2 regions of the Allobosea sp. 685 genome follow, and region 1 is predicted to be linked to the other one. Evidence: predicted binding sites of a transcription regulator. Region 1 holds the regulator's gene; the other holds the start of a gene.
The links. Region 1 encodes PhoB, which activates phosphate uptake and scavenging genes when phosphate is short. Its sites were predicted from a motif close to TGTCATNNANCTGTCAT; they were not measured.

Region 1 (14,568 bases):
CTCGGCATGCTGATCGTGAAGGGCGTCGGCGGGCTTTCGCTCGCGACCTTCACCCAGGTCACGCCCGGGCCCGGTTCCGAGGGCGGTGGCCTTGCCAACGCCATCGTCGGCTCGATCGTGCTGACCTTCCTCGGCATCGCGGTGGCGACGCCGATCGGCGTGCTCGCCGGCACCTATCTCGCCGAATACGGCAAGGGCTCGCAGCTTGCCAATCTGATCCGCTTCATCAACGACATCCTGCTCTCGGCGCCCTCGATCCTGATCGGCCTGTTCGTCTACGTCATCCTGGTCGAGCCCTTCCGCGGCTATTCCGGCTGGGCCGGCGGCGTCGCGCTCGGCATCATCGCGATCCCGGTCATCGTGCGCACCACCGAGGACATGCTGCGGCTGGTTCCGGGGCCATTGCGCGAGGCTGGTGCGGCGCTTGGCGCCCCGCCCTCCGTCGTCATCACCAGCGTCACCTGGCGGGCGGCGAAATCGGGCATGGTCACCGGCATCCTGCTGGCGCTCGCCCGCATCGCCGGCGAGACCGCGCCGCTGATCTTCACCGCGCTGAACAATAATTTCTGGTTCTCGCCGACGCTCTCTGGCGGCGTCTCGAACCTGCCGGTGACGATCTACCAGTTCGCCTCGGCCCCTTACGAGAACTGGCAGCAGCTCGCCTGGGCCGGTTCGCTGATCATCACCGTCTCGATCCTGCTGCTCTCGCTGATCGCGCGCCGTATCGTGCGCGGCAGCAAGTGAACGGCTATCCTGAACCCTCGTCGCGTTCGATCTGAAGGAAGAAGTCGATGCTTTCGACGCTGGAACTGAGCCCGCAAACGCTCGATGCCGAAGCCCCGGTCAGGATCGCGGTCAAGAACCTCGATTTCTACTACGGCGAGCACAAGGCGCTGAAGAGCGTCAATCTCGATTTCCGCGACCGCCATGTCACGGCGCTGATCGGCCCCTCGGGCTGCGGCAAGTCGACCCTGCTGCGCATCTTCAACCGCATCTATTCGCTTTATCCCGAACAGCGCGCCACCGGCGAGGTCATCCTCGACGGCCGCAACGTCATCTCCAACGATGTCGATGTGAACGAGCTGCGCTCGCGCATCGGCATGGTCTTCCAGAAGCCGACGCCCTTCCCGATGTCGATCTACGACAATGTCGCCTTCGGCATCCGGCTCTATGAGAAGCCGCCGAAGTCGGAACTCGACGACCGCGTCGAGGGCGCGCTGCGCCGCGCAGCGCTCTGGGACGAGGTCAAGGACAAGCTCAAGGCTTCGGGCATGGGCCTGTCGGGCGGCCAGCAGCAGCGCCTGTGCATCGCGCGCACCATCGCGCAGAAGCCGGAGGTGATCCTGTTCGACGAGCCGACCTCGGCGCTCGATCCGATCTCGACCGGCAAGATCGAGGATCTGCTGGAGCAGCTCAAGACCGATTTTACCATCGTCATCGTCACCCACAACATGCAGCAGGCGGCGCGTATCTCGCAGTACACCGCCTTCATGTATCTCGGCGAGGTGATCGAGTTCGCGCCGACCAACACCATCTTCATGAACCCGCACAAGAAGCAGACGCAGGACTACGTCACCGGCCGCTTCGGCTGACTGTCCAGTTCCGCTCCCGCTTCCAGAGGATCCGCCGCGATGACCGAACATATCGTCCGCTCCTACGACGCCGAACTTGAGGGGCTGCGCCGCAGCCTCGCCGAAATGGGCGGCATGTCCGAGCGCATGCTCGGCGATTCCACCGTGGCGCTGGTGCGCCGCGACACCACGCTCGCCCAGAAGGTGATCAGCGCCGACCAGCGCCTCGACAACCTCCAGCGCGATGTCGAGGAGCGTGCGGTCCTGACCATCGCGCGGCGCCAGCCGCTGGCGAATGATCTGCGTGAATTGATCTCGGCGATCCGCATCGCCGCCGACATCGAGCGCGTCGGCGATCTCGCCAAGAACATCGCCAAGCGCGCGGTCGCGATCTCCGGCCAGTTCCAGCCACCGCATCGCGCCGTGGTCGGGCTCGAGCACATGAGCCGGCTGGTCCAGGCCCAGCTCAAGGACGTGCTCGATGCCTATGCCGCGAGCAACGAGCAGAAGGCCATGGAGGTCTGGCGCCGCGACGACGAGATCGACGCGCTCTACACCTCGCTCTTCCGCGAATTGCTGACCTATATGATGGAAGATCCGCGCAACATCACCTTCTGCACGCATCTCCTGTTCTGCGCCAAGAACGTCGAGCGCATCGGAGATCACACCACCAACATCGCCGAGACGATCCACTATCTCGTCACCGGCGAGTCGCTCGATCTCAATCGCCCGAAGCTCGACACCACCGACATCAATGTCGAGGCGGTGACGGGGAGCTGATGGAATGAACGCACCGGCACCTTTCCCGTCATGGTCGTCCTCGGGCTGGTCCCGAGGATCATCCCGACCATCCACGTCTTCACCGGTCGAGACCTGTGTTCAAGACGTGGATGCTCGCCACAAGGGCGAGCATGACGGTGTGTGTCGGCTGAATGCCAGGAACGGAACCGCGCCATGCCCGCACGCATCCTGATCGTCGAGGACGAGGAGCCGCTCACGCTGCTCCTGCGCTACAATCTCGAAGCCGAGGGCTTCGAGGTCGACAGCGTCGCGCGCGGCGACGATGCCGAACTGCATCTGCGTGACCACACGCCCGACCTCGTCCTGCTCGACTGGATGCTGCCGGGCCTGTCGGGCATCGAGCTCTGCCGCCGCCTGCGCACGCGCAGGGACACGGAGCGCGTGCCGATCATCATGCTCACAGCGCGCGGCGAGGAGACCGAACGCGTGCGCGGTCTCGCCACCGGCGCCGACGACTATGTGGTCAAGCCATTCTCGCTGCCTGAACTGATCGCGCGCATCCAGGCGCTCCTGCGCCGGGCCAAGCCTGGCCATGTCGCGGGGCTGCTCGCGGCCGGCGATCTCGAGCTCGATCGCACGACGCGCCGGGTCCGCCGCTCCGGCGCGGAATTGCATCTCGGCCCGACCGAATTCCGCCTGCTCGAATTCCTGATGCAGGCGCCGGGCCGGGTCTATTCCCGCGCACAGCTCCTCGACGCCGTCTGGGGGCGCGACGTCTATATCGACGAGCGCACGGTCGACGTTCATGTCGGCCGCCTGCGCAAGGCGATCACGCCCGGCGATGCCAAGGATCCGCTGCGCACGGTGCGCGGCGCTGGCTACGCTTTCGACGAGACCTTCGCGCGAGGCTAAGAGCGCGCGTCATTCCAATATCGGGTCGGGGCGCTGCGGCCCCGTCGATTGTTGCAGGTAACGTTCCTCTTTAGTCTTGGCCGCTCATGCGCCCGCCAGGATTCGAGACCGTGATCTCCAGCCCCGTTTTTCCCGCCATCAAGGCTTTCGAAGCCGAGCTCATCGCCATTCGGCGTGACATCCACGCCCATCCCGAGATTGCCTTCGAGGAGGTCAGGACGGCGGCCCTGGTGGCGCGGACGCTGCGCGGCTGGGGCATCGAGACCCATGAGGGGCTGGCCGGGACCGGCGTTGTCGGCTCGCTGAAGGGCGAGCGCGGCGGGCAGCGCGCCATCGCGCTTCGCTCCGAGCTGGACGCGCTGCGCATCGAGGAGAAGAGCGAGATCGCGCATCGCTCGACCATTCCCGGCAAGATGCACGCCTGCGGGCATGACGGGCATATCGCCATGCTGCTCGGCGCCGCGCGCTATCTGGCGGAACACCGGGATTTCGGCGGCACGGTTCATTTCGTCTTCCAGCCGGCGGAGGAGGGCTTGGGCGGTGCCCGCGTCATGCTCGAGCAGGGGCTGTTCGAGCGCTTTCCGGTCGATGCCGTCTACGGCATGCACAACCAGCCGGGCCGCCGCGCCGGGGAGTTCGGCATCAGGCAAGGGCCGATGCTTGCCGCCAGCGACACCTGGGTCGTGACCTTTCGCGGAACCGGCGGCCATGGCGGCTCCGGCACTCATACCGCGACCGACCCGACGATCGCGCTGGCCAATTTCATCCTCGGCGTCCAGGCGATCGTCGCCCGCAATGTTCCCGCCGTCGAACCGGCGGTGTTGAGCGTAGGCCACATCAATGCCGGTGCTTTCAGCTCGCCCAATGTCATCCCCGCCGAGGTCGTCGTCACCGGCACGGCGCGCTGCTTCTCGGCCGCGGTGCGCGACATTCTGGAGCAGCGCCTGGGCGTGCTGGCCGAGGGCGTGGCGGCCATCCAGGGCTGCAGCGCCGAATACCTCTACAAGCGCCGCTATCCGCCCCTGATCAACAGCGTTGACGAGACGGCGCTTGCGGCGACGGTAGCCAGCGACCTCGTCGGCGCGGAGAAGATGGACACGCATATCCCGCTCAACACCGGCGCCGACGATTTCGCCTTCATGCTGGAGCAGCGGCCGGGCGCCTTCATCCGCATCGGCAACGGCACCGCGGCGGAGGGCAAGGGCAATCTGCTCCACACTCCGCTCTATGATTTCAACGACGATATTCTCGCTCTGGGCTCGACCTATTGGGTGCACCTCGTGCACAAGGAGCTGACATCGCAGGCCTGATCCCGCTCGCCGCCCTCCGGCAGCCGAAACCGGAGCTGGGCCGCAGGAGTTTGAGTTCATGCCGACATCCGACATCGCGATCATCGGCGCAGGCCCCTCTGGCCTGATCGCCGCCGAGCGGCTGTCCGCCGCCGGCCACGCCGTTACGATCTATGACCGCATGCCCTCGCCGGCGCGCAAATTCCTGCTCGCCGGTCGCGGCGGGCTGAACCTGACCCATTCCGAACCGCTGGATCAGCTCCTGACGCGCTATCGCGATGCGCAGGCCTGGCTCGAACCGGCGATCCGCGCCTTCCCGCCCCAGGCTTTGCGCGATTGGGCCGACGGTCTCGGCGCCGACAGCTTCACCGGCACGAGCGGGCGCGTCTTTCCCAAGGCGATGAAGGCCTCGCCCCTGCTGCGCGCCTGGCTGCGCCGGCTGGAAGGGCAGGGCGTGAAACTCGCATCGGGGATGCACTGGACCGGCTGGAGCGCCGACGGCGCGCTTGCCTTCCAGACCCGCGACGGCGGGGTCGAAACGATCCGGCCCGGCGCGACCTTGCTGGCCCTCGGCGGCGCGAGCTGGCCGCGTCTCGGTTCCGATGGCGGTTGGGCGCCGCTGCTCGCGGCTCGTGGCGTCGCCGTCGCGCCGCTGCTGCCGGCCAATGGCGGCTTCACCGTCGCCTGGTCGGCGATGATGCGTGAGCGTTTCGCTGGCGCGCCGTTGAAGCGCATCGTCATCCGCTTCGGTGAGCGTCAGGCCACCGGCGAGGCGATGATCGATGCCGACGGCATCGAGGGCGGCGCGATCTACGCGCTGTCGGGCCTGCTGCGCGAGGCGATCCTGCGCGAGGGCAAGGCGGCGGTGACGCTCGATCTGCGGCCCGACATGGAGACGGCGCGCCTCATCGAGCGTCTGGCGAAGCGCCGCAAGGGCGAGACGCTGAGCAACCATCTGCGCAAGGCGGCGGGCCTGTCGCCGGTCGCGATCGCGCTCCTGCGCGAGGCGAGCCCGCGCTTGCCTGAGGACGCAGCGGCCTTGGCGGCGCTGATCAAGGCCGCTCCCCTCATGCTCACCGGCCTCGCCCCGATCACGCGCGCGATTTCGAGCGCCGGCGGCATCGAAGCTGGCGCGGTCGCTCCCGATTTCATGCTGAAGGCGCTGCCCGGCGTCTTCGTCGCCGGCGAGATGCTGGACTGGGAAGCCCCGACCGGGGGCTACCTGCTGCAAGCCTGCTTCGCCACCGGCGTCGCGGCGGCGGCGGGGATGGAGGCGTGGTTGGCGCGGGCGTAAGTCGAGCCAGAAATCCCACTCCAGAATCTCCACGTCATCCTGGACAAGCGGCGGAGCCGCGCAGCTCCGGGATGACGGCGTGGTTCCGGGAGACACGGGACAAGCGAGAGCACTCCTCCCACGTCCTCCCCTAGGTTTGCCTTCTCGTCACGCGTCGTGAGGTGACGGCAGCCCGCGCTCGTGGTCACGGGTCCGCTCATAGACGGCGTCGAGATCCTGGCTCACCAGCATGACGGCGTCGTGGCCCAGCGGCTTGGCCTGGAGCGCTCCGTTGGTCAGCAGGAAGAGCTGCACCAGCGCCGACCGGCAGGCTTCGTTCAGGCTCAGGACCTGCGTCATCAGCCAGAGATCGTCGGGAAGGTCGAAATGCGCCGCGACGTCCAGCAGGGGGTGTAGCGCGGGTGCCGTTCCATCAGCGTCATTAGGGTCGCCAGCGCGTTTCCGAGGTCTTGCCGTTCCTCGGAGGACAAGGCCGAATAGGCGTGCTCGTCATACATGGTTGGTTCGCCTTTCCTCGATGATGCGCGGCCCATGCCGTCGGTCGACCAGGGTCGGGGCGGCGATCCGCTTGAAGGCGAGCGTGCTGCGCCAGGCCTCCTCCGTCACGCTGATCATCGTGCCGATGCAGGACATGCCGTCGATCATCGTCGGCAGGCCGAGCGGTTTGACCTCCCAGCCGAGCTCCAGGAAGCGCGGCATCCACCAGGTTTCCATCACGACGGTGATCGCGCTGAAGTTCTGCTCCAGGCAGTATTCGAGCATGCCGCCGAGGACGGTGTGCAGCACGGCGGATTCGTGGCCGCGATGCTCGGGAACCACGAAGATCCGCGTCCATTCGACGATGTCGGGGCCGCGCTGCAGGCCGCGGATATTGGCGAGGAACGGAAAGACGTCGCTCATCAGATGCGGGCAGAGCGTCGGCACGAGCCGGGAGCCCCCGATCACCTTGCCCTCCTTCAGCGCCAGCAGATAGACCGCGTCCTCCGTGTCGAACTGGTCGATCTCCCGGCCGTCGGGCCGCTCCAGCTCCATCCAGCGCCGCTCCTCGACATAGACGCGATGTCGGATGCGGAAATGTTCTTCGATCTGATCGGCATAGAGCCGGCGATTGGAGGCGTCGACGACGTGAATCATGTGCTCTTCCCCAGCAGCGTGAGGAAGAATCTTCTACCGATCCGCGCGGGGCGGAATCCCGGTTTTCCGGGAGTGCCGAAGTTTTCGCAGATCTATAGACTAAAGTCTGATCTCGCCGCGCAGATGCGCCTCGACCACCGTGCGCGTGCGGCCCCGGGCGCCGAGCTTGCGGGCGGCGTTCTGGTAATGCGCTTCGACGGTTCCCGCCCGGATATTGAGCGCCGCGGCGACGCCTTCGGTCGATTTGCCGACAGCCATCCAGGTCAGGACCTCGCGCTCCCGCACGGTGAGGCAATGGCCCCGATTGCCGCGTATGGCGGCCTCGGCCTTGGCATGGGCGTAGAGCGACATCAGGTGGATGGCGGAGCGGGACTGTCGCGACAGGTCGGGCTTGTCGCCGGCCATGGTGACGACGGCCTTGAAACCGTCCTCATTGTGGATCGGCACGCAGAAGCCATGGACCATCTTGAAGTCGCTGGCTCGCCGCATGATCTCCTGCTGGCGCGCGCTGGCGACCTCCTGGCGGTAGACCTCGGCCCAGACGAAAGGGTTAGCCGTGGTCTTGCAATGCGCTGCGATCGGGTCGTCATCGGCATAGTTCTGCCGGACATAGAGCTCGAACCAGCCATCGGGCCAGCCATTCAGCAGCACCAGCGGCGCGATCCTGTCGCCGGTCTCCGGCAGGCCGGTGATCAGGAAGGCGTGGAAGCCGAAGCTGGCGAGCTTGTCGCGCAGCGAGGTGATGATCGTCTGGGGGTCGTTGAGGCGCGTCAGCACATCGATGAAATCGAGCGCATCTCGTCCGGTGTCGAAGTGTTGTCCCGACATGAACGGTTCTCACTGGTCGTACTATAGCCGCATTGTTGCAGCGCGTTTCGGGGAGTCAATGCCTTCTGTGCAAGGCTGAGCCTCTATGCGGGACTGGTTCTGCGCGCAAGGCGCGCCGCGCAGCCATCTCCTCCTGCCATCTCCTGTCAGCTATGCGGCCCGCCATGCGCCTTGCCCTCTCGCGCTTGGGCGGCTTCCGTCCCATATTGCGGTCATGTCCAAGACCTCCGCTCCCAAGACCTCCGCTCCCAAGACCTCTGCTCCCAAGACTTCCGCGCCCAAGACTTCCGCGCCCAAGACTTCCGCGCCCGAGACCTCCGCCTCCGACGCCAAGACGAAGCCCGCGAAAAAGCCCGCCAGCGCGCGCACGCCCAATTCCAAGGCGACCAAGCCCGAGTTGAAGCCGCTGGAGGGTTATCTCGCCGACCTGCTCAACCCGGCGATCAACCGCGGCAACACCGTGCCCGGCGGCGCCTCCGGCTTCAGCGATCAGCCGCAGGCCGGTTACGAGCCGGAGTCCCGCCCCGGCGACAATGCGCCCAAGCGCAAGATCGGCAAGAAGGCCGATTCCGCCTTTGACGGTGTCGAGGGCGAGACCGCCGCGAGCCTGACGGCGCAATCGCTGCAGACGCTGCTCGAGACCGGCAGCCCCTTTATCGACCCCGGCAAGGCCTGGACGCCGCATCGCCCGCCGCGCCCGGACAAGTCGGAGGGCGGCATTCCGTTCCGCATGCAGTCCGATTTCGAGCCCGCCGGCGACCAGCCGACCGCGATCGCCGATCTGCTGGACGGCATCGGCAAGCAGGAGCGCGACCAGGTCCTGCTCGGCGTCACCGGCTCGGGCAAGACCTTCACCATGGCGAAGGTGATCGAATTGACGCAGCGTCCCGCCCTGATCCTGGCGCCGAACAAGACGCTGGCCGCGCAGCTCTATGGCGAGTTCAAGAGCTTCTTCCCCGACAACGCGGTCGAGTATTTCGTCTCCTATTACGATTACTACCAGCCTGAGGCCTATGTGCCGCGCTCGGACACCTTCATCGAGAAGGAAAGCTCGATCAACGAGCAGATCGACCGCATGCGCCATTCGGCGACGCGCTCGCTGTTGGAGCGCGACGACGTCATCATCGTCGCCTCGGTGTCCTGCATCTACGGCATCGGCTCGGTCGAGACCTATACGGCGATGACCTTCGGCATCAAGCTGGGCGAGAAGATCGAGCAGCGCCAGCTCATCGCGGATCTCGTCGCCCTGCAATACAAGCGCACGCTCGGCGATTTCGCCCGCGGCTCCTTCCGCGTGCGCGGCGACGTCATCGAACTCTTCCCGGCCCACTATGAGGACCGCGCCTGGCGCATCGGCCTGTTCGGCGACGAGGTCGAGCAGATCTCGGAGTTCGACCCGCTGACCGGCCAGAAGACCGCCGACCTCGAATTCGTCAAGGTCTACGGCAATTCGCACTACACCACGCCGCGCCCGACGCTGACCCAGGCCGTGAAGTCGATCAAGCAGGAGCTGCGCGGCCGCCTCGACGAGCTCAACAAGATGGGCCGCTATCTCGAGGCGCAGCGGCTCGACCAGCGCTGCACCTTCGACATCGAGATGATCGAGGCCACCGGCTCCTGCAACGGCATCGAGAACTATTCGCGCTATCTCACCGGCCGCAAGCCGGGCGAGCCGCCGCCGACCCTGTTCGAATACCTGCCCGACAATGCGCTGGTCTTCACCGACGAAAGCCACGTCACCGTGCCGCAGATCGGCGGCATGTATCGCGGAGACTTTCGGCGCAAGGCGACGCTGGCCGAATACGGCTTCCGCCTGCCCTCCTGCATGGACAACCGGCCGCTGCGCTTCGAGGAATGGGACGCGATGCGCCCGCAATCGGTGCACGTCTCGGCGACGCCCGGCAGCTGGGAGATGGACCGCACCGGCGGCGTCTTCACCGAGCAGGTCATCCGCCCCACGGGCCTGATCGATCCGCCGGTCGAAATCCGCCCCGCGAAACACCAGGTCGCCGACCTGCTCGACGAGATCAAGGAGGTCTCGGCCAAGGGCTACCGTACCTTGGTCACCGTGCTGACCAAGCGCATGGCCGAGGATCTGACCGAATACCTCCACGAGAACGGCGTGCGTGTCCGCTACATGCATTCCGATATCGACACGATCGAGCGCATCGAGATTCTGCGCGATCTCCGCCTTGGAGCGTTTGATGTTCTCGTTGGCATCAACCTGCTGCGCGAGGGCCTCGACATTCCCGAATGCGGCTTCGTCGCCATTTTGGACGCCGACAAGGAGGGTTTTCTGCGCTCCGAGACCTCATTGATCCAGACCATCGGCCGCGCCGCCCGCAATGTCGACGGCCGCGTCATCCTCTATGCTGACCACATCACCGGCTCGATGGAGCGGGCGATGGCCGAGACCTCGCGCCGCCGCGAGAAGCAGGAGGCCTACAACCTCGAACACGGCATCACGCCGCAATCGATCAAGCGCGCCATCGGCGACATTCTGGGCTCGGTCTATGAGCGCGACCATGTCACGGTCGATGCCGGCATGGGCACGCCGCTCGTCGGCCACAACTTCAAGGCAGCCCTGGCCGATCTCGAAAAGCGCATGCGCGAAGCCGCTGCCGACCTCGAATTCGAGACCGCCGCGCGCCTGCGCGACGAGATCAAGCGCCTCCAAGCGACCGAGCTCGCCATCTCCGACGACCCGCTCGCCCGCCAGGGCGACGTCGAAGCCTCAGCCGGCAAATACAAGGGCGAACGCTCCTATGGCGCCAACGCCAACCTGCCGACCCGGGCGCGCAAGCCGACCGATGCCGATATGGGCCCGCATAATTGGGGCGGGGGAGAAGCCAAGCCGGTGGCGCGACCGAAGAAGCCGACGCTCGACGAGATGGGGCCAAGGCCGGATTCGCGGCCGCTGGGGGCGGGAGAGGGAAATGCGAAGAGGCGGGGAAGGCGGTAGGGTCGGGAGTCTTTCCGCGCGCTTGCCGTCGTGCCCGCCACAAACGCGAGCATGAGTGGCGCGGGGAACCCTTCTCCCGGATGGGAGAAGGGCAGGGATGAGGGCCTGCCGCTGATTATTGGAGTGTGACTGCGCCGCAGCGCCTTCTATTGAGAGGGCACACCCTCATCCGCCCCTGCCGGGGCACCTTCTCCCATCCGGGAGAAGGAAGACGGCGTCGCGGCTCCTCCAAAACAAAAAGGCCCGGCCTTGCGGCCGAGCCCTCTATCGAAGCCGGGGCTTACCAGCGGTCGCGGCGGCCATGGGCCGGGGCCCAGGGTGGCGGGCCGCCACGATGGCGGCCATAGCCGCGACCGTCGCCGCGAAGGCCGCGCTGGGCCTGCATATCCTGGCGCCGCCGGATTTCCCACATGCGGTGGTCGCGGTTGTGCCTGGCATAGGTGATCTCGACCTTGTCGAGCGCGCTCGCGCCGGTGAAGCTCTCGCTTGCTGCCGCTGGTGTCGCGGCCGCCCCCAGCACAATGGCCGCGGCGATCAGAAAATGACGCATGAATTCCTCCTGGTTTTTCTTAATGCCGCAATAGAGCAGCTCAAGTTGAAACGGATGCTGAACGAAAAGGTTCGGTGCCGTTCATCTTTGTGGCGCGTCTTTCCTTCTCTCGGGAGAAGGTTGCGCAAAGCGCCGGATGGGGGGTGCTGTGAGCTTAGTCGCTGGCGCGTATTGGCTAGTCGGAGAAGGCACAGCGCCCCCTCATCCGTCAGCGCTTCGCGCTGCCACCTTCTCCCGCGAGAGGAGAAGGGGAGCGAGCCTCACGCCGCCAGGCCGCTCTCGACCTCGCTTGCCCGGGCGAGCGCCGCCTCCAGCTCGGCCAGCAGGGCCGGGCCGGACCAGGTCGGGCGCTCGGCGCTCGCTTCCGCCGCATGGATCAGCGCCACCAGGCATGCGTTCACCGGGGCCTTGCGACCATGGCGCGCGGCGAGGCGGACGATCTCGCCATTGATCCAGTCGATCTCGCTCGGCCGCCCGGCGGCGAGATCGTCCGACATCGAGGAGCGCGCCGTCGGGTCGATGGCGAGCATGCGGGCGGCCAGTCGGGCGAAGAGCCAGTCGGGCGTGTCGAGCAGGCGCGGGATCCAGTGCGCCGGCAGCGGCGTCAAACGGGCCGGGCGCAGGCCGGTTTCGTCGAGGAGCGCCAGCGCCTCCGCCTGGGCCAGCGCCAGGCAGCGCCGATAGGCCCGCAGTGAGAGCTCTTCGCGCAGCGGCCGATCCGCCAGTGCGTTGACGGCATTGTTGAGGTTGAGGAGCAGCTTGGCCCATTGCACCGGCAGCATGTCGCGGTGCTGCTCCAGCGGCAGGCCCGCAGTGGCGAAGGCCGGCAGGAAAGGCGCCAGCGCCGCATTCTCGGCGATGGCGAGCTCGCCCGCTGAAGCCTGGTGGAAGGCGCCCGGACCGGGCGAGACCACGTTGAACGGCACCATGCCGGCGAGAACGGTCCGGCCGGGCAGGGCGGCGCGCAGCGTCTCGGCATGGCCGAGCCCGTTCTGGAAGCTCACCACCACCGCGCCCGGCCGCAACACCTGGGCGAGCTCCGCCGCGACCGTGCCCGTCGCCGTCGATTTCACCGTGACCAGCACGAGATCGGCCGAGGCGGCGCCCTCCGGCCCGGTTGCCACGCTGATGCCTGCTGGCGGAACGCGCCAGCGCCCTTCGCGGAGATCCGTCAGCGTCAGCCCATGCTCGGCCAGTTCGCCGGCGCTGCGCGTACGGCCGACGAAGCCGAGATCGGCCCCGGCCGCCAGCAGCCGCCCGCCGAGATAGCAGCCGATCGCACCGGCACCGTAGACGCAAATCCTGGCCATGCGTTCCCCGCCCGCTGCGCGATGATAGCCGTTTCCGGGGAGCGGGCGCTACGCCTCCGGCCCGCCCTCGATCTCGCTGGCCCAGGCCAGCGCCGCGTCGAACTCCGCTGGCTTGAAGCATTTCACCTCGACATGCGGGATGATCGGGTTGGCGATCGCCGCGAAGCTCTCGATCCAGCCCTTGTCGGTGACCACCGCCTCGCGCGGAAAGCGCTTCAATCGTCGCAGCATGCTAAGCCCATAGCGCGCGTCCTTGAGCCCGGCCCGGAAGGTCATGTCCTCGAAGCCGGTCAGATCGGCCAGGAGGCCGAGCTTTTCGTGGCGGGACAGCCTGCGCTCGAGATCGCCGACGACGCCGTCGAGATCGGCCTCCGTCAGCGTGCCCGTCAGGCGATAAGCGGCGACATGGTCCGGCGCGGCGAGAATTTCGAACATGATGGCCTCCCCAAGAGATGAGGGAAACGCGCCGGCGCGCGAGAGGTTGCGTCGCGATCACCAAGGAAAGGGCGGCGCGTTTTCGACAATATTTCAAGATCGACATCGTGCGATGAAGAAAGAAAGCAATAAGTCGAAATCCAGATAAAAACGCTATCTCCATGTTCCGGTGTGGAATTCAGCTTTCGAATGAGAACGTTTTCCTCTGGATCTTAGAATTAATGGAACGAAATTCTCGCCGAATTGTTCTTTCCGATATGAGCCATTCGGTTCATCAGGGAGAAAAATCATGTTCAAAACCACCCTTACGCTTGCGGCTCTCGGCTTCGCGCTCGCTCTGTCGCCGGTTCAGGCGCAGACCACGATGCCCGCGACACCTGCGGCGCCGGTGACCTGCACCCAGGCCGAGTTGACCAAGCTGGATACCGACGCGTCCAAGCTGACGGACGCGACCAAGAAGACCGCGGCCACGAAGGAAATGACCATGGCCAAGGAGATGATGGCCAAGAAGGACATGAAGGGCTGCACCACCCACATGGACAACGCCATGAAGATGATGCCCAGCAAGAGCTGAGCCCGGGGCGAGCCCCGCTAGAGCATTTTCGAGCGAAGTGGATACCGGTTCGCGTGAAGAAAACGCGTTAAAGCCAAGAGCTAGAGCAATTTAACGATCCGATTGGATCGGAAGTTGGTCTAGCGGCTCGCCGGCACATATCCAGAAAGCGTCCCGCGATTGCTCGCGGGGCGCTTTTTTCTGTGCTTCAGCATCGCTCTGCCGTCATGGTCGGGCTTGATCCGGGCATCTCGGAAATGGCGGAGCACGCCTTTCCCTTCTCCCGCATCAAAGTCGGCAACAGCCGACTTTGATGCGGGAGAAGGGTAGCGAGCGTCGCGGCCTTAATGTGCCGGAGGTTGTGTGAGGCGAGATCATATTTTCCCGATGAATACGGTCCCGGCAATTATCATAGCATCAGTGATTGACCCCCGCTCCGGGCAGGCGCTTCCTTGAGCCCGGCATCCAAGCCGCAAGCTCATAAGACGAGCTCATAAGGGGACAAGAAATGGCACGTTACGGGAGAGTTCTGGTCGGGTTCCTGCTGGCGATCGGCCTGTCATATGGCGGGCAGGCGCAGGCCCAGACCCTGAAGGCGATCAAGGCGCGCGGCGTCCTGAATTGCGGCATCGGCACCGGGCTCGCAGGCTTCGGTCTCGCCGATGCGGGCGGCACCTGGAAGGGCGTCAATATCGATTTCTGCAGCGGGCTCGCCGCCGCGATCTTCGACGACGCCAGCAAGGTCAAGTTCGTCTCGCTCTCGTCCAAGGACCGCTTCACCGCGCTGCAATCGGGCGAGAGCGACCTGATCGCGGCGACGACGACCTGGACGATGAGCCGCGACACCATCCTCGGCCTGAATTTCCGGGCGGTGTTCTATTATGACGGCCAGGGCTTCATGGTGAAGAAGGCCCTGAACATCAAATCGGCCCGCGAGCTCAGCGGCGCCTCGATCTGCATCCAGCAGGGCACCACGACCGAGCTCAACA
Region 2 (14,568 bases), 2.5 Mb from region 1:
CAAGCCGCCATCCTGCGTTTCGTTGGCGACGTTGCGCATGACCCCCACAGTGCGCAAGCCGTCGGCGAGCTTGCGAGCCCACAGCGCCACCTCGTCCTGGTCGGCGCCGGTGAGCGTGTACTGGTATTGCGAGCGGCTGGGCCGGGTCGTGATCTGGATGTCCTGCACCGGCTGGACATAGGCTGTGACGCCGGGAATGGCCGCCGCCAGCGCGCGCAGCCGTTCGGCTATGACCTTGGCGTCGTCGCGCCGATCATCCTTGGGCCGCAGCGTTACCGTCAGCCGGGCGGTGTTGGCGGTGGCGTTGGCCTGGCCGATGCCGAGCACGGAGACGACGCCGGTCACGTCGCTATCCTGCTCGAAGGCCTTGGTCGTCTTCTCCTGCAACCGCTTCATCTCGGCGAAAGAGACGTCGGGTGAAGCTTCGAGCACGACGTTGAGCAGGCCGGTATCCTGGCTCGGCAGGAAGCCCTTCGGGATCTCGACATACATCCAGATCGTCAACAGGAAGGTGCTGAAGGTGATCAGCAGCACCAGCCCCTGAACCTTCAGCGCCCAGCCCAGCGTCACCTGATAGGCCCTCGCCATGGCGCTGACCGGCCACTCCGCCATCCGCATCAGCCAGTTCTCGCGATCATGCGAAGTGTGGCGCAGCAGCTTGGCGCACATCATCGGAGTCAGCGTCAGCGAGATCACGGCCGAGACCACCACCGCGATGGTGAGCGTCAGCGCGAATTCGCGGAACATGCGGCCGACCAGCCCGGTCATGAACAGCAGCGGGATGAAGACCGCGACCAGGGAGACCGTCAGCGAGATCACGGTGAAGCCGATCTCGCGCGCACCGTCATAGGCCGCCTGGAGCGGCTTCTTGCCCTGCTCCATGTTGCGGACGATGTTCTCGATCATGACGATGGCGTCGTCGACGACGAAGCCGGTGCCGATGGTCAGTGCCATCAGCGAGAGATTGTCGAGGCTGAAACCGCAGAGCCACATCACCGCGAAGGTCGCGATCAGCGAGAGCGGCAGCGCTACTCCGGCGATGATCGTGGCGCGGACGGTGCGCAGGAAGAGCAGCACCACGAGCACTACGAGTGCTGTCGCCAGCGCTAGCGTGAACTGCACATCGGCGATGGAGGCGCGGATGGTTTCGGTGCGGTCGTTGACGACCTGGAGGTCGACGCCTGCCGGCATCGATGATTTCAAGCGCGGAATCTCCTGCTTCACCCGGTCGACCGTCGTGACGATATTGGCGCCGGGCTGGCGCATGACGTCGAGCACCACCGCCGTCTTGCCGCGGAACCAGCCGCCGACACGGGTATTCTCCAGATCCTCCAGCACCGTCGCAACATCGCGCAGGAAGACCGGGGCGCTGCCGCGATAGGCGATGACGATGTCGCGATAGGCCGAGGCGCTGCCAATCTGGTCGTTGGCGCTGATCGTGTAGGCCTGATGGTTGCCGTCGAGCGCGCCTTTCGCGCCAGCGACATTGGCGCTGACGATCGCCGTGCGCAGGTCCTCCATACCCAGGCTGTAGGCGGCGAGCCGTGCGAGATCGGCCTGAATGCGGATGGCGGGGCGAACGCCGCCCTCGATCGAGACATGCCCCACGCCGGCCACCTCGCTGAGGCGTGGCGAGAGCAGCGTATCGGCAAGATCGCTGAGCTGGCGCAAGGTGACGGTGTCGGAGGTCAGCGCCAGCACCAGGATTGGCGCATCCGCCGGGTTGATCTTCGAATAGGTCGGCGGATAGGGCAGCGTCCTGGGCAGCGTCGACCCGGCCGCATTGATGGCGGATTGTACGTCCTGCGCGGCGGAATCGATGTCGCGGTCGAGTTCGAACTGCAGCGTGATCTGGCTGAGGCCGAAGGAACTCTGCGACGACATCGATGAGAGCGAGGGGATCTGTCCGAACTGTCGCTCCAGCGGCGCGGTAACGATGGAGGCGATGGTTTCCGGATTGGCGCCCGGCAGTTGCGTCGTGATCTGGATCGTCGGGAAATCGACCTGTGGCAGCGCCGAGACCGGCAGGCGCAGATAGCCCAGGATACCGCAAAGTAGTACCGCGACGCCCAGCAGCGAGGTCGCGATCGGCCGGCTGATGAAGGGAGCGGAAACGCTCATTCGAGCTGTCTCATCATTGCGGCTGCGCGGGCCTTGGCGCATCAGGCGTCTGTCGTCTCGGTCGTTCTCTCCCAGGCGTCTCTTGCCCAGGCGTCTCTTGCCTTGGCGGTCGTGCTCCCGATGTCTCCTGCGTCTCGCCGCCCGGCTGATCGCTCCGGCGGCGCTGACCAGGCTCGCGCGTGCCGCGACGCCCCGGCGCCGTCATGGTAACCGGCTGGGCGGCCGCCTCCGGCGTGGTCACGCGCACGCGCGCCTTGTCGGTCAAGCGCGCGAACCCTGTCGTCACCAGCCTGGCCGGCGGTTCGACGCCCTTAGTGATCACGGCCGTCGTCTCGTCCTGCTGGCCGACCGTGACATTGGTGAGGCTGACCGTCTCGTCTTCGTTCACGACGAAGACATAGGCGCCGTTGGGGCCACGCTGGATGGCGGCGGTCGGAGCGACGACGACATGCTTGAGCACGTCGACAAACACTTTGACGTTGACGAACTGGCCCGGCCAGAGCTGGAGCTTGTCGTTAGGGAAACGGGCCTTGACCCGGATCGTGCCGGTTGTCTGGTCGACGACATTGTCGATGACCTCGATCACGCCCTTGTCGATCATCGTCGTGCCGTCGGCATCGAGCGCCTCTACCTCTACCGTGCCGCGTGCCAAGGCGGCGCTGACAGCGCGCAGCTGCTGCTGGGGCAGGTTGAAGACCATGGCGATCGGCTTGAGCTGCGTGATGACGACGAGCCCGTTGCTGTCCGAGGCGCGGACGATGTTGCCCTGATCGACCTGCCGGATGCCGAGCCGGCCGTCCATCGGGGCCCTGATGGTGGTATAATCGAGGTAGGCCTTGGCGTTGTCGATCGCGCCTTGGTCAGCTCTGACCTGTGCTTCTAACTGCGCCACCTGGGCGCGCTGGGTATCGGCCTGCTGGCGTGAGCCGTAATCGGTCAAGGCGAGCTTGGCGTAGCGCTCGAGATCGGCCCGTGCATTGGCGAGCTGGGCCTCGTCTTGAGCTTTCTTGGCGACGACCTGATCATATTGCGCCTGATAGGTGGATGCGTCGATCTTGGCGAGAACATCGCCCTTCCTGACGTCCTGCCCGTCCTTGAATAGGATTTCCATCAGCCGACCATCGACCTGTGTGCGTACGGTCACGGTGTTCAGCGCCTGGATGGTGCCGACGGCGTCTGTCGTGACGGGCACGTCGTCGTAGCGGGCTGGCGTCGCGATCACCGGCGTCGGGCCGTCATTGCCGCCCGCCCGCCCGCCGCGACCGCCACGATTGCCGCGTCCGCCTCCGCCCGGCTGCGAGGTCGACACGCCTTCGCCGGCGCCTGGCATCCAGCCAGCATTATAATAATACCAACCGCCGCCAGCTGCAGCGATAAGCAATAACAGGACGACGAGGCGCTTCATGGGCTGTCGCCCGTCATTGCCGGAATGGTCGATCGGGTGGCTTCGCCCCAGCCGCCGCCTAGCGCCTTGAACAAGTCGACATAGGAGAGCATGCGCTGAAGCCTGACCTGCGAGAGCTGATCCTGCGCCTGGAACAGCGTCTGTTGGGTGGTCAAAAGCGTCACGATGTCGATGGTTCCCTCGCGCAGCCGCTGTTCAATGATGCTGTAGGCTCGCCTGGCGGCGACCACCATTTCCGCCTGGAGGCGCTCGTGGCGCGTATTCTCCTGTACGCCGATCAGAGCGTTCTCTACATCGGAAAACGCGCTGACGATCGCCTTGCGATATGACGCGATCAACTCGTCCGCCGCGCCCTTTTGTAGGTCGACCTGCGCCCTGAGAGTGCCGCCGTCGAGGATCGGCTGCGCAAGGCTCGCCGCGGCGGAAGCAAAAACCGCTTCGGGTCGCAGCAGGTTCTTCAGCACCGCGCTCTCCAGGCCACCCTGTCCAGTCAGGCTAATATTTGGAAACAGCGCCGCTCGTGCCGCAAAGACCTTGGCTTCTTCCGAGGCAAGACGGGCTTCCGCCTCGGCGATATCGGGCCGGCGCAGCAGCAATTGTGCTGGCAGGCCCGGTCGGACGTTTGGAGCAGCGATCGCGTTCAGGCTGCCTCCATTGATAGACACGCTGGCTGGCGATGCCCCGACCAGCACCGCCAGCGTGACGCGCGCCTGGCGCAATTGCCGGTCGAGCGGGGGAATCGAGGCCTTCTGCTGCGCGACAACACTTTCCTGCTGGGCGATGTCGAGTTGCGTCGCCGTGCCGACGGAAAGCCGCGCACGGATGACGTTCAGCGTCCGCTCGGCGAGCGCGATATTTTCGCGGGCGATGCGCAAACGATCCTGCGCGGCGAGAACCTGGAAATAAGAGCCGGCGACGCTGGACATTGTGGTCAGCGCGACGACATCGCGATCGAAGCGGCTGGCCTCGAAGGCGAGTCGGCCGGCGTCGGCCGTCGCGCGGTTCTTGCCCCAGAAGTCGATCTCGTAGCTGGCTGAAAGGCCGAGGCCGAACGTGTTGCCGACCGACTCGCTGAGCGAGCTTCGCTTGCTGCTCAATGTACCGGGCCGCAGACTGCGCGAGCCATCTATAGAACCATCCAGCGTCGGATAGAGCGCGGCCGCCGCGATGCGTGCCTGCGCTTCGGCCTGAGTGATTCGGGCAAGCGCGACGGCAATGTCGAAATTATCGCCTGCCGCGCGATCAACCAGCCGGTTCAGCTCGGCCGAGCGGAACAGGCGCGGCCAATCAGCCCTGACGGGTGAAGCGGCTCCGCCGTTGGCAGCCGCATAGCGCGGCGTGATCGCAATCGCCAGATCTGGCCGCTTGTCGGCCGGCAAACAGGCACTAAGGGCCAGCACCGTCGATGCAACGAGCGAAAGGCGAAGAGTTGCCGTCCTGCTGCCGGGCCCGGCAAAGCCAAACACACCACCCGGCAAAATCCACCCTCCCAAGCCAGAACAGGCAACGAGCGCCAGGCGCGATGCGTCATGCGATTCTTCTAGAATGCGCGCCGAGGCGACAAAAGTTAATTCTCTCCATGCTCACGTTTAAAAGCGGAGTCGGGCAATATCATTTTGGCGTATGCCGCAAAATGCGGCCAGGACGCGTCCTAATCCGCATTCGCGAGGCAAGGGCATGGCTCGTGCTGGGCGGAGCCTCCGTTCGACACGAGCGTCAACGATGTCGGGCATGGGCGTACTCTGTTAAGAACACGGCGATGATAGCGGTGGCGGCTGCCGATCTGGATGGACCAAACCGAGCCACGAGTTGATGGAGCCCACCAGCGGGCGCTTGCGGTCAACACCAGGGCCGGCGATATTCCTGAGCGGCCAGCGATGTGGTCGTCAGATCGAACGACGAAGTCATCAGGCGCCAGGGGTGCTCAACGCGGAGCAAAAGCATGGCGAACGATGATGCGCGGGGGGAAGCCATCCGGGCGTTCTTTGAAGCTCCCGGGAACGAGAACCTCTTCCCCAACTGCCCTTTTCGGCGAGAGCTCTCTCATTTGCATGAGTGTGATGCCGCGTCGGGCGACATGATTCTGGGCCATATGCTCGGTCACATCATAGACCACAGGGCAGGCCAGCCGTGCCGCAACGAATCGGGTGAAATGATATCAGCGATAAGTCAGGATAATATCCAGCATGAACTGCGGTTCGTTTACAATGATTGTAATAATCCTCGGTTGAACGAAGACAGACAATCCGGCGCAGATCTTGATCCAGCCGTTCTCGATCCATATCAGTATCCTGAATATCATGGCTTCGATCCTGAACAGAGAGGATGTTTCGGTGCCGATTCACGCGCGGAACTGATGGCGGAAGCCATTAGGACGTATATGCGAGATCCAAATTACTTAAAAACAGTCGCGCCGAATGTGGCCGCGCGAATCCGTGCCGCGGTGAATCCAAATCCCGCGCTGAACAAGATCATTCAATTCAACTGAAGGCCTCATACGGGCCGAAACGACCGCGATAACTGATCTGGCCGGCCCTCTGAACAATGGTCCTCCCCGCAGTCGGCCTTTTGGGCCTTTGGAGGACCTCAGGGATGCCGCAGAAGAAGCACAAACCCGGAGAGATCGTCGTTCAGGCAGGTCGGCGTTCTGTTGTCGCAGGGGCGGCCGGTTAGGGAAGCGATCTGCGCCATCGGTGCGGCGCCCTCACAGGGCGAGCGCTTCGCCGCGTCCCTCCGGAAGGCCGAAGCCATCGAGGCATTAGGGATGGGCCGGGCGATCCGCGGCGAGTGGCAGATCCGGCACGGCCGGGCTCTCCAACATCACACATTGGCGCAAGCCCGCCCATGGCTGGCTCATTCGAGATCAGCGTTGATGCGGACGATCAGCCCATCGGCATTGACGGACATCTCCAGCAACCCGATCTCGTGCCCGAAGTCGCCGGTGAAATCGACGCGCATGCGCACATGATCTTCACCGAGGACCTCGACCGACAGCAGACGGGTCACGGTGTGATAGCCGACGAAAAACCGCTCCAGGTAATCACGGATGCCTGCATGTCCGATGAAGCTCTCGCCTACTGACGGGTCCTCGATGATCGCATCCGACGTGAACAGGGCCAGCGCGCATTCGATGTCGAAGGCGTTGGTCGCCTTGATCAACCTGTCTGCGGCCGCACGCACGGTGTCATGAGCGTTCATGTCATCAACTCTCATGCTGCCAGCTCTTGTAGACGAACTCGAGGCTGTAACCGTCGCGATCCCTGACCTGGGCAGCGTAGTAGCGCGGATCGTAGTGAAGCTGCGGTCCGGGTGGATGGATCTCGGTCGCACCGGCAGCCAATGCGGCGGCATGGGCGGTGTTTACCATCTCTTCGGAATCGGCCACGAAGCCGATATGCGCGGCGCCGGGCGCGGCTGTCCCTTGCTTCAGCCAGAAGAACATTCGCCCATTGACGCCAAAGCCCTTGAGGTCTGGATGACCCGCCGGGCCATCCTTGCCGTCATAGTCGAGCCGGCTGATGATCCCGAGGATCGGAAGCACCTTCTCGTAAAAGGTGATCGAACGATCGGTGTCATTCACCGTCAGAAAGATGTGATCGAGCATGGGGCTCTCCCGTTTCAAATGACGTAGCCCCCGGCTACCTCAATGTTCTGGGCGTTGATCCAGCGATTGTCGTCGGACAACAGGCTGGCAACCATGCAGCCGATATCGTCGGGCTCACCGACGCGCCCGAGTGCAGTCTGGCCGGCGAGCATGGTTTCGAATTCGTCGTTCAGCCCGCCACCAAGCTCGGTACGGATGGCTCCGGGCGCGATGGAATTGGCGCGGATTCGGCGGTCGCCGAACTCCTTGGCCATGTAGCGCGTCAGCACTTCGAGCCCGCCTTTGAAAGATGCATAAGGCGCGATGCCGACGGTCGCGACTCGGCTCGTAGCACTGGCCACGTTGATAATCTGTCCCCCATCCGCCATCAGCGGCAGCAGTATTTGGGTCAGGAAGAACGGCCCCTTGAGATGCACCCTGAACAGGCCGTCGAATTCATCCTCGGTCACGGTCGCGATCGGATTGTAGAGACCATAGCCTGCATTGTTGACCAGGAAATCGAAGTCCGCGCGGTTCCAAGTCTTGTCGAGGGTCTCGCGGACCGCCTCTCGAAACAAGGGGAACGTTGCACTGTTGCCGACGTCAAGTTGCATCGCAACGGCCTTGCCGCCTTCGGCTTCGATCGTGCTGACGACCTTGGCGGCCGCATCCTGATTGCTATTGTAAGTCAGGATGATGCCCATGCCCCGCTTGGCGCACTGGACCGCTGCGCTCGCGCCGAGACCGCGGCTGCCGCCGGTGATGATCATGATGCTCATGTCGTTTTCCTTGGATGGTATCACCAAGGGATAGCTGCAGCGCCTTGGTGCCGCTCTCACGATTCTGTTCAAATATTGCCTATTCCTGCTTCATGATTGATTGCGGCACATCGCTGTGGAAGAATGCCGTCCATGGAAGCGTCACTTCAGGAACTCAGGAAACTGGCATCCCGTGCAGAAAACCGCCGTACCGAGACGGGCGTTGCGCGCGTCGCCATGGTGCAGGGCGCGATTCCTGAGCATCAGCTTGCCGCCGTCTATGATCCCATGATCAACCTGATCCTGACGGGGTCGAAGACCATGACAGTGGGTGACCGGACGTTTCGGTATGATCCGGCGACTTATTTCGTGATGTCGGTCGATCTGCCGGCAGTCGGCTCAGTGCACCCCTCTAACGACGGAGAGCCCTATCTGGCGATTAGCCTGACGCTGGAGCCGGCGATCGTCGCAAACCTGCTGGCCGACCTGCCCAAACCTGCCGGAGGCGAACTCTTCAGCCCGGGCTTTTCCGTGGCACCGGTCTCGCCCGAATTGCTCGACGCCTGGGTTCGCATGCTGCGGTTGATGGAGCGCCCGAACGAGATCGCGGCCCTTGCACCAGCCTATGAGCGCGAGATTCTGTTCCGTGTGCTGCAGGGGCCGCTCGGCTGGATGCTTCGTGATATCGCGACACCCCACACCGCTCTTTCGCGGATCCGTATCGCCATCCAGTGGATCAGGGAAAACTTCGCGAAGCCGCTTCGCGTCGAGGCTTTGGCGGCAATGACGGCTCTGAGCGTCTCGGCCTTCCACCGTCACTTCAAAGCGGTCACGGCGCTCAGCCCCTTACAGTATCAGAAACATGTGCGCCTGCTGCGTGCGCGGTCGCTTCTTATCGCCGGAGAGGGCCGTGTCACCTCCATCGCTTTCGAGGTCGGTTACGAAAGCCCCAATCAGTTCAGTCGCGAGTATGCACGTCAGTTCGGCCTGCCACCCTCCAGGGATGCCGCGCGACTGCGCCGGAAAGAGCCACATCACGCCGAACGCTCCATCTCGAATCCGGCGCGCTGCGGTTGAGGAAGACCGTGCATTTCGCCGCGCGACAATTCAGTTCGAGCGCTCGCTTGGGGAGCTGGCCTTCGATGTCGCCGATCGTCAAGGCAGTCCCGATCTGCTCGATCAACGTCGTCACAAAGAGAAGACGATAGTCGCCGGACTGTCATGGAACTCGCCGACATCTTCCGGATTGAGCCAGCGGAGCAGACATGGACTATTTCAGGCGCTTCACCTTCCTGTTCGCGACTCCGAGTTTCGACGCAGAGGATCTGGAAGGCATAAGGTTCAACCAGATCGTCGATGAGATCGAGCGGTCCGGCTTCGAGGTCGTGAAAGCCCGCAAGCTCGAAGATGCCGAGATCGCGGTACAGACCGATGCCGCCATCGGCTGCATGGTCGTCGACTGGGGCAAGAAGGGCCTCGAAGGCAAGACGGCGGCCCTAATCAACCTGATGCGCCGCCGCGGGCTCGACTTCCCGATCATCCTGCTGATCCGCCGCAAGCGCTTCGAGGATTTGCCCGTCGAGGTGCTCGACTTCATCGACGGCTATATCTTCCTGTCCGAGGAGACGCCGCCCTTCATCGCCAAGAGTCTGATCAGCCGTCTGAAGCAATATGCCGAGACGCTGAAGACGCCCTTCTTCGGCGCGCTGGTCGATTATGCCGAGGAAGGCAATCATCTCTGGACCTGCCCTGGGCATAATGGCGGCGTGTTCTACAGCCGCAGCCCTATCGGCCGGGTCTTCATGGAGCATCTCGGCGAGGCGGTCTTCCGCGACGACCTCGACAATTCGGTGCTCGATCTCGGCGACCTCCTGACCCATGAGGGCCCGGCTCTGAAGGCTCAGAAGGAGGCAGCCCAGATCTTCGGGGCGGAGAAGACCTATTTTGTCCTCAACGGCACCTCGACCTCGAACAAGGTGGCGCTGGCGGCGCTGGTGACCGATGGCGATCTTGTCCTGTTCGACCGCAACAACCACAAAGCGGCCCATCATGGCGCGCTGATGATCGGCGGCGGCATCCCGGTTTATCTGCCGACGATCCGCAATGCCTGGGGGCTCATCGGCCCGATGCGCTGGGACGCCTTCGATGAGGAGGCGCTGCGCGAACGCATCCGGTCGCATCCGCTGGTCAAGGATCCCGACGCCTGGCAAAAGCCGCGCCCCTTCCGCGTCGCCGTGGTCGAGCAATGCACCTATGACGGCACGATCCACAACGCCCAGATGATCCTGAAGCGCATTGGCCATCTCTGCGACTACATCCTGTTCGACGAAGCCTGGGCCGGCTTCATGAAGTTCCACCCGCTCTATGCCGGGCGCTTCGCCATGGGGCTTGCCGATCTGGGGCCGGACTCACCCGGCATCATCGCGACGCAGTCGACGCATAAGCAGCTGGCGAGCTTCTCCCAGGCCTCGCAGATCCACATGAAGGACCGGCATATCCGCGGCCAGAAGCGCCGCGTCGAGCATCGGCGCTTCAATGAGAGCTTCATGCAATATGCCTCGACCTCGCCCTTCTACCCGCTCTTCGCCTCGCTCGACGTCGGCGCGCAGATGATGAAGGGGCGTTCCGGTGAAGTGCTCTGGGACGACACGATCCGGCTTGGCATCGAGTTGCGCAAGAAGATCCGCGCCGTGCGGCGCGAATTCGAGGAGAAGGAGATCCTGCCGGAACGGCGCTGGTTCTTCGAGCCCTTCGTGCCCGACCGCGTGACGATCCCCGATGCGGCGCGCGAGGGGGCGGTCCATGACGTCGCCTGGGAGACGGTCGGCACCGACCAGCTTGCCAGCGAACCCTCCTATTGGCAGCTCGCTCCGGGCGCCGCCTGGCACGGTTTCTCCGGCCTGGAGCCGGGCTTCGCCATGACCGATCCCAACAAGCTGACGCTGCTGACGCCGGGCTTCGACCGCGCCACGGGCGGCTATGCCGAACATGGCATCCCGGCGCCGGTCGTCGCCCAGTTCCTGCGCGAGAACCGGATCGTCGCAGAGAAGAACGACCTCAACTCGCTGCTCTTCCTGCTGACGCCCGGCGTCGAAGCCAGCAAGGCCGGCACGCTGATCAGCGGGCTCGTCGCCTTCAAGAAGCTGCATGACGACAATGCGTTGCTGGAAGAAGCTATTCCGGAATTCTACCGGCGCCGGCCTTCACGCTATGCCGGCGTGCGCCTGCGCGATCTCTGCGGCCAGATGCACCGCTTCTTCCGGGAGGCCGATGTCAGCGCTTTGCAGGCCAGGCAATTCGCGGCCGAACATCTGCCGGAGATCGCCATGTCGCCCCATGATGCTGCGCGCTGCCTCGTACGCAACGATGTCGACTACCTGCCCATCGATGCCATCGCCGGGCGCATCGCCACGACGCCCTTCGTGGTCTACCCGCCCGGGATCGCGACGATCGTCCCCGGCGAGCGCCTGACCGAACGCGCCCAGCCCATGATCGACTATCTCAAGATGTTCGAGGCGAGCTTCAATGCCTTCCCCGGCTTCGACGTCGAGATCCAGGGCGTCTATCGCGAGGTCGACGCAGCCGGACGGGTGCGGCTCCATACCTATGTCGTCAGCGAACAGGCCCATGGGTAAAGGCTGCGGCAACTGATGGAAAACGAACCCCCCGTCATCATCCGGCCGTCGCGCGATAGCGATGTCGAGCCCATGCTGGCGATCTATCGCCGCCATATCAGGCGCGGCGTCGAGGCGGGCGTCGAGGATACCGGCACGCCCCAGCCCGACGACCTGCGCGACCGGCGCAAGAACCTGCGCAACCGCCGGCTGCCGCATCTGGTCGCGACGCGCGGTGGCGAGGTCGTCGGCTATGCCTATGTCGTGCTGTTCCGCAAGCGCCCGGCCTATCGCTACACGGTCAAGCACTCGATCTATGTCCACCACGACCATCTCGGACGGGGGATCGGGCGATCGCTGCTTCAGGCGCTGATCGATTCCTCGCGCGGCTGCGGGGTTTCGTCAGATGATCGGCTATATCGATGCCGAGAACACCGCATCGCTGGCGCTTCACGAGAGGTTCGGCTTCGCCAGGGTCGGCCTTCTGCCTGGCGTTGCCTATCGCTACGGCAAATGGTCCGACAGCGTCATGGTGCAGAGATCGCTTGGCGCCGGCGCCACCGTGCCGGTTACGACGAATGGGCTTCCGCCGGCCTCGTGAACACCGGGGTTGGTGCTTACGAGACCGGAGGAGGGGCCTTCCTGCCGCGCGGTTTCAGTACAGCTCCGGGACGTAAAGTTCGGGCGGAACGGGGTGCCGGGAATAATCCGAATTGCGCACGCGCTCGGGCAGGATGATGTCCGATTTCGGCACGCTCTCATACGGGATCTGGCCGAGCAGATGGGTGATGCAGTTAAGCCGCGCCCGCTTCTTGTCGACGGCCTGAACGACCCACCACGGGGCCGTCTCCGTATGGGTGCGGGCGAGCATGTCCTCCTTGGCGCGGGTGTAGTCTTCCCAGTGGACGCGGCTCTCCATATCCATGGGCGAGAGCTTCCATTGCTTCAGGGGATCCTCGATCCGCATGCGGAAGCGGAATTCCTGCTCTTCATCGGTGATCGAGAACCAGTATTTGATCAGGATGATGCCGGATCGCACGAGCATATGCTCGAAATCTGGAACCGAGCGGAAGAACTCGTCGAGTTCATCGGGGGTGCAGAAGCCCATGACGCGCTCGACGCCGGCTCGGTTGTACCAGCTGCGGTCGAACAGCACCATTTCGCCGGCCGTGGGCAAATGCTGCACATAGCGCTGAAAGTACCATTGATGGCGCTCGCGCTCGCTGGGCGCCGGGAGGGCGACAACGCGGCAGATCCGCGGATTGAGCCGCTGGGTGACGCGCTTGATCACGCCGCCCTTGCCAGCCGAGTCACGTCCCTCGAAGAGTACGACGACCTTGAGCTTCTTATACTGGATCCAGTCCTGAAGCCGCACGAGCTCATGCTGCAGCCGGAACAGCTCGCGGAAATAAACCTTGCGGTCCAGCATTGCGCCCGTCGGAGCCAAACCCTCGGAGACGAGTTCGTCGAGCCGGTCCTCCTCGAGCTGCATCTCGAGCTCTTCGTCGAAGCTGTCTGCGATTTCGGCTTTAATGCGCTCCAGATCGTTCGTCATGAATGCTGACCTTTGAATCGACTTCGAGAAGGTGATCGGCGATTTCGGAGATGGCTAAGCACGCTGCTGCGCCGTGATCGCAAAGACCGCGACGAGACGCAGGCTCGGAAGCTGCGTCTCGCGCTGCGGACTGATGTCCTCCAATCTCCCATGGCGGCAATCTCGTCGGCGCAAATGACGTGACGATGAAGGTGACGAGCATGCGCGTCCCGCGGGGAGGCGGCACGAGCTTGATTGCTCGGGCGGCAGGGCGATGGACCCTGCCGTATGGCTTCTCCGGAATGACCAAAATGCCCCGGCGCCAGCATGTCGGTTTCGATCAGAACGGCTCGATCCGAGAGGCCGGCGCGCGAGCGGTCGGCCGATGTCCATCCATCGATCGCGGCTTCAGCGCCATCGGCCCGCATGCTGTCCAAACGCCTACTGCCCGAATGCCGCGCGTTGCTTGAGGAGGGCGTCGAGTATGTCCTGCCGCTCGTTGATGCGGTCCGCGTTGCGGTCTTCGTCGGCAGCGCCTGAAAAGGCGGACGCTTGCTCCATCAGTTCTGCAAGGTTGGCGCGGGCGATGGCGATGCGTTCATCGAGTTCGGCGAGGGCGGCGGCGTCAGGCATGGGCTCGTCCTTTCGGGTTGATCAGCTTGTCTGCCGAGCGATCTTGCGAGCGATCTCGATCGGGCTCGTCAGGCTGCGTTCGGCTTCCAGTCGACGACCTCGGTCGCGAGATTGGCCGCTGCCTCAATGATCGGCCGCGCCGGCATCGTGACATAGGACGCGGTGAAATTCATCGGCGTGGGAACCCAATCGCAGTTGAGGGCGACGAGTTCGCCGGATTCGAGGAAGCGCTCCACCAGCGGCGATGGCAAGGTCGCGATGCCCAGGCCGTCCAATGTCATGTTCAGACAGGCCGCCAGATTGCTGGATGAGACCGGGCGGCTGAGCCGGCTGCTGTTGCGCTTGAAATAGTCGACGACCTCCGCATAGGGCCGCGTATTCCTGGCATGCGTGAGGATGGGAAACCGAGCGAGATCATCGGCTCCCGCGAGATCGGGCAGGGCTGCCGCGAAGCGGGGTGCGGCGACCCATGGCAGCGCAACCGTTCCCAGCGGCAGATTGGCGACCGAGAGGTCCGAGACCGGCCCGTTGAGGAAGGCTATGTCGAGCGAGCCGTCGATGAGATTGCGCTGGAGGTTGAAGGTGAGGTCCACGCTCAGTTCGACGACGACGTCGGGGAAGCGCACGGCCATCTCGCGCAGGAAGCGATGCAGCCAGGTCTGGGCCACGGTTTCAGCGACCCCAAGCCGCATGACAGATTGCCGGCTGGTCGTGTCGCCGGCCTGGAGCAGCGCCTCGGTCGCCTCGAGCGCCTTCGCTGCCAAGGGAAGCAAGGCCTGACCCTGATCGGTGAGCACGACAGAACCCGCGTCGCGTTCGAACAGGCGTTGGTTCAGGACCCTTTCAAGCGCCGAAATGCGCGCCGAAATATTGGGCTGGGTCGTGTTCATCTGTTCGGCGACACGGCGGAAATTCCTGAG

Region 2: the regulator PhoB is predicted to act here: its motif matches at 9,074-9,090, upstream of RMR04_RS15535 (Orn/Lys/Arg family decarboxylase).

Annotation. Positions count from the first base shown of each region.
Region 1 covers NZ_CP134779.1:5,451,294-5,465,861, reverse strand. The annotation lists gene pstA (phosphate ABC transporter permease PstA) at 1-744, shown strand, start outside; gene pstB (phosphate ABC transporter ATP-binding protein PstB) at 792-1,592, shown strand; gene phoU (phosphate signaling complex protein PhoU) at 1,632-2,351, shown strand; gene phoB (phosphate regulon transcriptional regulator PhoB) at 2,526-3,224, shown strand; gene RMR04_RS26795 (M20 aminoacylase family protein) at 3,335-4,534, shown strand; gene RMR04_RS26790 (TIGR03862 family flavoprotein) at 4,593-5,807, shown strand; gene RMR04_RS26785 (hypothetical protein) at 5,955-6,146, opposite strand; gene RMR04_RS26780 (hypothetical protein) at 6,146-6,304, opposite strand; gene RMR04_RS26775 (acyl-homoserine-lactone synthase) at 6,297-6,941, opposite strand; gene RMR04_RS26770 (helix-turn-helix transcriptional regulator) at 7,041-7,769, opposite strand; gene uvrB (excinuclease ABC subunit UvrB) at 7,984-10,731, shown strand; gene RMR04_RS26760 (hypothetical protein) at 11,012-11,281, opposite strand; gene RMR04_RS26755 (2-dehydropantoate 2-reductase) at 11,542-12,591, opposite strand; gene RMR04_RS26750 (SpoIIAA family protein) at 12,640-13,026, opposite strand; gene RMR04_RS26745 (hypothetical protein) at 13,316-13,600, shown strand; gene RMR04_RS26740 (amino acid ABC transporter substrate-binding protein) at 14,088-14,568, shown strand, end outside.
Region 2 covers NZ_CP134779.1:2,991,567-3,006,134, reverse strand. The annotation lists gene RMR04_RS15575 (efflux RND transporter permease subunit) at 1-2,121, opposite strand, end outside; gene RMR04_RS15570 (efflux RND transporter periplasmic adaptor subunit) at 2,135-3,526, opposite strand; gene RMR04_RS15565 (efflux transporter outer membrane subunit) at 3,523-5,004, opposite strand; gene RMR04_RS15560 (hypothetical protein) at 5,469-6,014, shown strand; gene RMR04_RS15555 (nuclear transport factor 2 family protein) at 6,380-6,685, opposite strand; gene RMR04_RS15550 (VOC family protein) at 6,729-7,130, opposite strand; gene RMR04_RS15545 (SDR family NAD(P)-dependent oxidoreductase) at 7,145-7,888, opposite strand; gene RMR04_RS15540 (AraC family transcriptional regulator) at 8,021-8,944, shown strand; gene RMR04_RS15535 (Orn/Lys/Arg family decarboxylase) at 9,133-11,502, shown strand; partial or broken gene RMR04_RS15530 (GNAT family N-acetyltransferase) at 11,518-12,082, shown strand; gene ppk2 (polyphosphate kinase 2) at 12,137-13,036, opposite strand; gene RMR04_RS15520 (hypothetical protein) at 13,457-13,648, opposite strand; gene RMR04_RS15515 (LysR family transcriptional regulator) at 13,717-14,568, opposite strand, start outside.